DNA from 2 places in the Chromobacterium phragmitis genome. Region 1 is predicted to be linked to the other one. Evidence: riboswitches for the same ligand, from Rfam matches in the RefSeq annotation. Region 1 holds a riboswitch; the other holds the start of a gene.
What was found. Region 1 has a riboswitch for glycine ahead of DK842_RS17155 (trimeric intracellular cation channel family protein). Riboswitches for the same ligand answer to the same signal wherever they lie in the genome.
Positions count from the first base shown of each region.

Region 2: it holds a riboswitch for glycine, as region 1 does, so the genes downstream of both, gcvT (glycine cleavage system aminomethyltransferase GcvT) here and DK842_RS17155 (trimeric intracellular cation channel family protein) in region 1, are expected to answer to the same signal.

Region 1 is NZ_CP029495.1:3,630,230-3,634,589, reverse strand. Features, by position in the region: gene DK842_RS17160 (DUF3141 domain-containing protein) at 1-2,325, shown strand, start outside; glycine riboswitch at 2,391-2,476, shown strand; glycine riboswitch at 2,481-2,578, shown strand; gene DK842_RS17155 (trimeric intracellular cation channel family protein) at 2,721-3,335, shown strand; gene DK842_RS23470 (restriction endonuclease) at 3,393-3,806, opposite strand; gene DK842_RS17145 (TIGR02117 family protein) at 4,254-4,360, shown strand, end outside.
Region 2 is NZ_CP029495.1:422,028-426,387, forward strand. Features, by position in the region: gene gcvH (glycine cleavage system protein GcvH) at 1-331, opposite strand, end outside; gene gcvT (glycine cleavage system aminomethyltransferase GcvT) at 396-1,484, opposite strand; glycine riboswitch at 1,525-1,623, opposite strand; glycine riboswitch at 1,638-1,727, opposite strand; gene DK842_RS02110 (glycosyl hydrolase family 18 protein) at 1,950-3,698, opposite strand; gene DK842_RS02115 (amino acid permease) at 3,841-4,360, opposite strand, start outside.

The DNA.
Region 1 (4,360 bases):
ACCTATCTGCAGCACTGCGAAAGCGGCAAGCCGCCGGTGCTGGTATTCGATTACGCCATCATCATGGACGGCCGCGATCTGCCCGATCCCGCCAACTACGCGCTGGCCGCCATCCAGCCGCCAGCCGGCTGCCCCGCCACCGACCCGGCCAAACGCCCCTTTGTGGTGATAGACCCGCGCGCCGGCCATGGTCCCGGCATCGGCGGCTTCAAGATGGACAGTGAAATCGGCATCGCGCTGCAGCAAGGCCATCCCTGCTATTTCGTGATGTTTTTCCCCCAGCCTGTGCCGGGCCAAACCATTGAGAGCGTGGCCAAGGCCGAGGGCCACTTCCTCAAGCGCGTCAATGAGCTGCACCCGGACAGCGACGGCAAGCCTTTCGTCATCGGCAACTGCCAGGGCGGCTGGGCGCTGGCCATGCTGGCCTCGGTCGCGCCGGAACTGGTCGGCCCCATCCTGCTCGCCGGCTCGCCGCTGTCCTACTGGGCGGGCGTGCGCGGCAAGAACCCGATGCGCTACGCCGGCGGCCTGACCGGCGGCACCTGGACCGCCTCGCTGGCCGGAGACCTGGGCAACGGCCATTTCGACGGCGCCCACCTGGTGGAAAACTTCGAAAAACTGGACCCGGCCAACACGCTGTGGAAGAAGGCCTACAACCTTTACGCCAAAGTGGACACCGAACCCAAACGCTATCTCGACTTCGAGCGCTGGTGGGGCGGCCATTACCTGCTGAACAAGGCGGAAATGGAGTGGATCAGCCAGAAGCTGTTCGTCGGCAACGAGCTGGTGCAGGGCAAGATCGCCAGCCACGATGGCAAAATGCGGGTGGACATGCGCAACATCCGCTCGCCCATCATGGTGTTCGCCTCCTGGGGCGACAACATCACCCCGCCGCAGCAAGCGCTGAACTGGATCGCCGACCTCTACGACAATGTGGAGGACATCCGCAACAACGAGCAAACCATCGTCTACTGCCTGCACAACAAGGTGGGCCATCTGGGCATCTTCGTGTCCGCCGGGGTGGCCAACAAGGAGCACAGCGAATTCGCCAGCGCGCTGGACCTGATCGACGTGCTGGCGCCCGGCCTCTACGAGGCGGTGATCGAGGATATCGCTCCCGACGCGCCCGGCCAGGAGTACATCGAAGGCCGCTACATCATCCGCTTCGAGGCGCGCGACGTATCGGACATCCTGGCGCTGGATGACGGCCGCGAAGACGAGCGGGCGTTCGAAGTGGTCAAGCGCGTATCCGAAATCAACCAGGGCGTCTACGACCGCTTCGTCTCGCCCGCGCTGCGCGCCGCCAGCAACGAGGCCAGCGCCCGCCTGCTGCGCGAGCTGCATCCGGCCCGCTTCGAGCGCGCGCTGATTTCGCCGCGCAATCCCTGGCTGTGGTGGCTGCCTGGCCTGGCGGCCCAGGTCCGCGAACAGCGCCGCCCGGTAAGCGAGGACAATCCGCTGTGGCAATGGCAGGAGCGCGTATCCGGCTGGATCGGGCAATCGCTGGATCGCTACCGCGACTCCCGCGACGCCGCGCAAGAGCAGCTGTTCCGCGCCATCTACGAATCGCCGCAGCTGGCGACGCTGGTCGGCGTGCCGCCGGCGGGAGAACCGCGCAGCCAATCGCTGACCTGGGAAACCCGCGAATTGGCGCGCCTCAAGCGCGAGGCCTTGGACCCCAGCTTCGAGCACGGCACGCTGGCCGACGGCTTCGTGCGGCTGATGCTGTATGTCAGCATAGGCATAGGCGTGGTGGACGAGCGGCCGTTCAACGCCATCCGCCGCGTGATGCGCGACGTGCGCCACGAATACCCACTGACACTGATGCAACTGAAGGACATCGTGCGCCACCAAGTGGCCCTGGTGCGGTTGGATGCGCCGCGCGCGCTGCGCGGGCTGGCCCGGCTGCTGCCTGACGCCCGTCCCCGCCATCAGGCCTGGCTATTGGCGCGCGACCTGCTCGCGCTGAACGGCCCCATCCCAGCCGAACATCAGGCGCGGCTGGACGAAGTGGCCAAGGTGCTGGAACTGGATGCCGACGCGGCCTCACGCTCCGCGCTGCCCGCCGCGCCAGCCAAACCGGCGGCCGAGGAAAAGCCGGCCCAGCCTGCCGCCAAACGCTCAGCCCCGGCCAAAAAACCGGCGATGGCGAAAGCCCCGGCGGCCAAACCGGACCAGCCATCCAAGTCCCCGCGTTCGAGCGCCAAACCCGCGGCAGCCAAGGCCAAGCCCGCCTCCGCCCGTAAAGCGCCGGCGAAGGCCAATGGCCAGGCGCCGGGCGCTTCGACGCTGGCGGACGTCGGCAACAAGCAAGGCAAGGCCTGAGTCATGCGCAGGAACCGGGCGCGCCTGGTTCCTGCATTGACTATTCCAATAGCAAAAGCTAATATTCCACTCCTGCGGGAGAGAGGGGCCGCGCCCCCGCCGAAGACGCAAGCTCCCATAATCGCTCAGGCACCCGTACCGCAGCGCAGTATAGATTCAAGCCGATTGGAGAGAGGCCGCCCTGCGCGGCCCACCGAAGGGGCAAGCGGCCGCAGGCCGCGCAACTCTCAGGTAAAAGGACAAGGGGAGAGGCTGTTACCCAACCCGGAAACCGTCCAGGAGTTTGCCTTGTCCATCCATCCGCATTGCCGCGCGCACCATCCGCGCCTCATTCCCGCACGCTGTCCGCCCGCCACCGCAGGCGTTTTCTTGCTTCGCACTCACAAGATTTCATCATGCTGACCTTGATCTACCTGATCGCCATCACCGCGGAAGCGATGACCGGCGCGCTGGCGGCCGGCCGCCGCCACATGGACATTTTCGGCGTAGCCGTCATCGCCTTTCTCACCGCGCTGGGCGGCGGAACCGTGCGCGACATCGTGCTCGGCCGTTACCCGATAGGCTGGACCCAGCATCCGGAATACGTGCTGCTGGTGGTGGCCGGCGGCCTGGCCGCGGTGCTGATCGCGCGCTACATGCGCCACCTGAACCGCTTGTTCCTGATACTGGACGCGCTGGGCCTGGTGGCGTTCACCATCATCGGTTGCGACGTGGCGCTGGGCATGGGCTACCATCCGGTCATCATCGTGATGGCCGGCATGATCACCGGCATCGCCGGCGGCATCCTGCGCGACGTGCTGTGCAACAGGGTGCCCATCGTGTTCCGCCGCGAGCTGTACGCCAGCGTGTCGCTGCTGGTGGCCATCCTCTACCTGGGCCTGAACCGCCTGGGCCTGCAGCACGACTGGAACGTGGTCGCCAGCTTCGCCTTCGGCCTGGCCCTGCGTCTGACCGCGCTGTGGCGCGAATGGCAGCTGCCAGTGTTCTCCTACCGCCACGATCACCACTGACAGCCCGCCCCAAGACGAGAAACGCTCCGTCTCGCGGGGCGCTTCCCATGCCGCCAGTCAACGCCTGGCTATCTCGCAGCCGCAAGACGGGCAGCCGCGCGCCTCCCCGCCCGCCTCCTGCTCCCGCAGGCGGGCGAGCACCGCCTTGCCCGGCAGCAACACGATGCCCTTGCCCGCCGCGAACGCCTTGGCGACCGCGGTGAACTCCCCGCTACACACCACGAAACCACGCTCCACGCCGCGGGACTGCATCACTCCATACAATTCTCTCACCACTGCCACGCCCACTTTCTGGGCATTCCAGCGCTTGCACTGCACCAAGTGGCACTCATCGCCCAGAAACAGCTCCAGGTCCACGCCGCCATCCGCGCCGCTCCCCGCGCGCGCCTCCACCCGATAGCCCTGGCGACGGAACATGACGCCCACCAGAGCCTCGAAATCCTGCCAGGACAACTCCGCCAGTCTGCGCAACGAGGGCTCGCCAGAAGCGCGGCCGCGCTGTCGAAACCGCCGCGCCAACCCCATGACCGAACATGACGCGAGCGCGCCGGGCAAGCCATATCGCAACGACAGCCCCAAAGCGGAAGGAATATCCGAAACAGCAGCCACAGGCAGGTATTGCCTGCCGGCAAACCAACTCAAAGCCGCCAGCGACAGCAGCGTATGCCAGGGGAGATGAAGCGAACGACTGCGGAATGCGCGTCCGCTGATTTTTCTTATGATTCGCATAATATTTCGCAAATAGCATAATCATATCAAAATCAGCAATCAATATAAACAAATAGCCTTTCAATATCCAAACAGTCGGCATTTCATTCCCAAATCCAGTCGTAAGATTTTTGCATGATTTGACAACTAAACGTCATTCGATGTAGACAGTCGGCCCAGATCCCAACTATCAACCATCCACGCCCCCCCATGCGAACGCCAACCACCATATTCCGACTCGTCCTTCGCTCACTGCTGCTGATCCCCACCCTGCCGCTCTGCTATCTGCTCGCCGCGCTGGCGCTGGGCCTATTGCC
Region 2 (4,360 bases), 1.6 Mb from region 1:
CGGCGTTGGCCGGCTTGATCTTGAAGAACCAGCCGTCGCCGTACGGCTCGTTATTGGCCAGATCCGGCGCGCTTTCCAGCTCGGCGTTCACTTCCAGCACTTCGCCGGCGATCGGACAGTAAACATCGGAAGCGGCCTTCACCGATTCCACCACGCCGGCCTGCTCATCCTTGGCCAGGGTCGCGCCCACTTTCGGCAGTTCGACGAAGACGATGTCGCCCAGCAGTTCCTGCGCGTGCGCGGTGATGCCCACGGTCACGGAGCCGTCGGCTTCCAGACGCAGCCACTCGTGGCTGTCGACATATTTCAGTTCGGCGGGAATGTTGCTCATCTTGAAGTTCTCCAGCTTTAGATCAGATCAATGGTGACGGCAGTCGCCCCGAGGCGTTGCCCGATTATTCGAAAACTTTCTTGCCGTTGCGCACGAAGGGCATCCTCACCACGCGCACGTCGGTCAGCGCGCCGCGCAGGTCCACCTGGGCCGAGGCGCCGGTAGCGGCCGGCACGCGGGCGATGGCGATGGAATGCTTCAGCGTCGGCGAGAAGGTGCCGCTGGTGATCACGCCTTCGCCCACGCCCTCCACCACCACCTTCAGGCCTTCGCGCAATACGCCGCGGCCTTCCAGCACCAGGCCCACCTGCTTCATCTTCACGCCGGCGGCCTTTTGCGCCTCCAGCGCCTCGCGGCCGTTGAACTTGCGCTCGGCCGGTTCCCAGGCGATGGTCCAGCCCATGCCGGCTTCCAGCGGCGACACGGTTTCGTCCATGTCGTGGCCGTACAGATTCATGCCGGCTTCCAGACGCAGCGTGTCGCGCGCGCCCAGGCCGATGGGCGATACGCCGGCATCTTGCAGTTGATTGAAGAAGGCGATGGCCTGATCGGCCGGAACCATGATTTCCAGCCCATCTTCGCCGGTGTAGCCGGTGCGGGCGTAGAACCACTCGCCCTGCGGCAGGCCCTGGAACACTTTGAGCGCGCGGATGGCGTCGGCCAGTTCCGGTCGGATGGAGCAAACCTTGTCTATGGCCTGGGGGCCCTGCACGGCCAGCATCGCCAGGTCGCGGCGCACGTTCAGCGCCACGTCGAAACCGGCCCTCTGGCTCTCCATCCAGGCCAGGTCTTTTTCGGTGGTGCCGGCGTTGACCACCATGCGGTAGCCATAGGAAGTGAGATAGACGATGAGGTCGTCGACGACGGTGCCTTCCGGCGTCAACATGCCGGAATACAGCGCCTTGCCCTCGAAGCCGAGCTTGGACACGTCGTTGGCGATCAGTTTTTGCAGCCAGGCTTTGGCGTCGGGTCCGGTGATGTCGACCACCGTCATGTGGGACACGTCGAACATGCCCGCGTCGGTGCGGACGATCTCATGCTCTTTCAGCTGGGAACCGTAATGAATGGGCATTTCCCAACCGGCGAAATCGACCATCTTGGCGCCGGCGGCGAGGTGGGCTTCATACAGCGGAGTACGTTTCGGGGCCGTCATGGCGCGGTTCCTTGCAGAATAGTGTGGATAGCCTCATCAACCACACCCCTCTGTCCCTGCACCTGAGATTTTCCGGCCGGATAAGCCGTTAGCCCCTTCGGTGGGCATCGCGCGGACGCCGCTCTCCAGATTGCGCGAACCGGCTGCCGCCGGCCCGATGATACAGTCCTTTTGCCTGAGCGATTGCGGGTGCGCTTGCGCCTTCGGCGGCGGCCCAAGGCCGCTCTCTCCTGTATGATCCGGCGATTATGGTGTCAATATCCGAGCCTTGGCAAGCCGAGTTTATTTCCAGATCAAAGCAATACGATAAATGTTTTTTTATGAAAAAAAACGCAAAAAATCATGTAATTTATTTTTCGAAAACCACCGGCATTTCCAAAAAAACAACGGCCGCCCACATGGATCAGGCAGCCACTGGAAGAGCGGGAGCGGCGTGTTCCGCCGCCCAACATCATAAAGCGCAGTTTAGCGCCGGGTAATGCTTTGCAACTCCCTGGGCTCGGTTTCGCCGATATTGCGGAAGGCCTCTTTAACCTTTTCTGCGCCGGTGATGCCCGAAAAATAGAACGGAGCCATATCCACCACTTGCTGCTGCACCCGGCAACCCAGGCCTTCGCGCGCAGCGTTGGTCAGCAAGCCGCTATCGCCATCGCCAGTCCAGACAAACATGCCGCCTAGGCCCTTGGAGCGGGCATACTCGGCCTTGGCCTTCACCGACCGCGGCGTATCCAGCGACATGAATACCTGGCTTTGGCTGTTATACAGGAAATCCGCGTCCGCCACCGTGTCGGTATACAGCTGAAAACCATTGCGGCCGGTCTGATTTTCGAAGTCCATGTACTGGTACAGCACATCCGGCCATTCGGTGGTGCCAGACTCGAAACTACCCACCGTGGTTTGATCCGGGTAGGGCTGATAACTGCCGCGCAACGGCGAAACGCCATCGATCCTGGCGCGTTGCGCGTTGCGGCTGTAGGCGGCATAGCCGAGGAAAATCTTTTTCGGCGCCACGCCCAGGCTCAGCAGGTAGTCCACAGCCTTCGTCGCGGAGTTCTGGCTGGCGTCGGAAGGATTGCCTCGCAAATTGGTGTGATGCGCCAGATGTTCGGCCCAAGGCGTGCCGAAAAAGTCGTAGCACATCACATTGAGGCCTTCCACCCCTGCCGCCAACAACGAAGGAATATCGGCCGCCGCCATCTTGGCCGGTTCGGCGTTGACCGCGATGCTCAAATGCATGGACGGCAAGTGCGCCTTGATTTCCCGGATCAGCGCCGCGAAATTGGGGGCGTCCTCTGGACCGAATTGATTACCCGGCGCGCCCGGCACGCCCGGATATTCCCAGTCGATGTCCAGATCGGTGAACATCGGGAAGGCATCGACAATGCGCTTCAGGCTAAGGGCAAGCACGGTGCGCAATGCCGGCTCCTTGGCGATGTGATGGAAGGCCTGGCTCATGGTCCAGCCGCCCAGGCTTAGCGATATCCGCAGATCCGGCTTGCTCCGCTTCAGCTTGACCAAGGCGCCGAGCAGGCCTTGCGCCCGGTCAGGGTGGAACATGGCAATCGCGTCGTTGCTCACCCAGCTGTTGAAACCGCAGTTGATATAAGACAGCACATCGCCCCAACTGTCGGTGAAAGTGGCCTTGCCGCGTTGATTCGGCAAGTCGGCCGGGCCGCTGGCGATGCCGAAATCGATGGCGGCTTTGTCTATCACCGGCTTCTTTTCCCCTTCGTCGCCGATGATGCCGGCGAAGCCGACCACGATCTTGTCGAATGGTCCCATGGCCTGCAGACGCATCGCATCGGTACCGCGCCCGCCGACCGAATAATTGACACTTGGATCGCCAGGGCCATTCCCATAGCGACTGTCGTATTGCGACCAGTCGGTATAGTAGCAAGCCACTTGAAACTCATTGCTTTCGTACTTATTGAAAACGTTTTTCACCACCCGGCCCGGCGTATAGGAAAAAAGCTTATCTTCAACTGCCGCATCAAAATGATTGACGGCATACGTCTTTTCCGCCGCGCCCAATCCCCACACCTGTCCATTCACAAGCGTGCCGGGATCAGATGAATATACCAGCGCGTCATCTTTCACACCCCGCTTCAGCTGACCGTCATTAGGCATTTTGTTTCCCATACAAGTCATCCTTTTCAGTACGATTTTAAAAGACCGACGAACTGCGAGGAGATGATAATGCCGCGCCCAATCCAATTAAATGCAAGGCTTGGCGAAACTGACCCAAATGCCAGAAATGCATGAATAAATCATTAAATCTTATAAAACCGAAAAATGACCAGGCAAAATAAAACGCGGCAAAACTTGCCGCGTTCGTTTCATTCCAAATCAGACACCATCAATTCGCATGGCGTTCTTTTAGCTGCCAGACATAAATCGGCAAACCCAGCAACAATAGCAACATGCCCCACATAACAATATCGGCGCCAGAACCATACAAGGCCCACAAGGAATAAATAAAGCCAATGCCGGAGAAAAATCCAGGCGCGATGTAATCCTTGGGCGCGAACGCCTTGCCGCGCATCAACATGATGGCGATCAGCGCCATCGAGCAAAACGCATAAGGCAGCAGCGTAGTGGCGGTCGCCAGCAGGATGATGAACTCGAAGATCTTCACCCCGCTGTCGCCGCCGGCGTACTTCATCGCCATCAGAATGGTGACCAGCGCGCTGGATAGCACCAGGCCGAAGATGGGCACGCCGGCCGCGTTGCGCTGGTCGAAACGGCTGGGGAACAGGCCATCCTTGGCCGCGGCCGCCGGCACATGCGCCTGCATCAGGCTCCAGCCGTTGAGCGCGCCGAAGCAGGACACCACCGCGCCGAAGCCCACCAGCCAATAGCCCCAGTCGCCCCACATC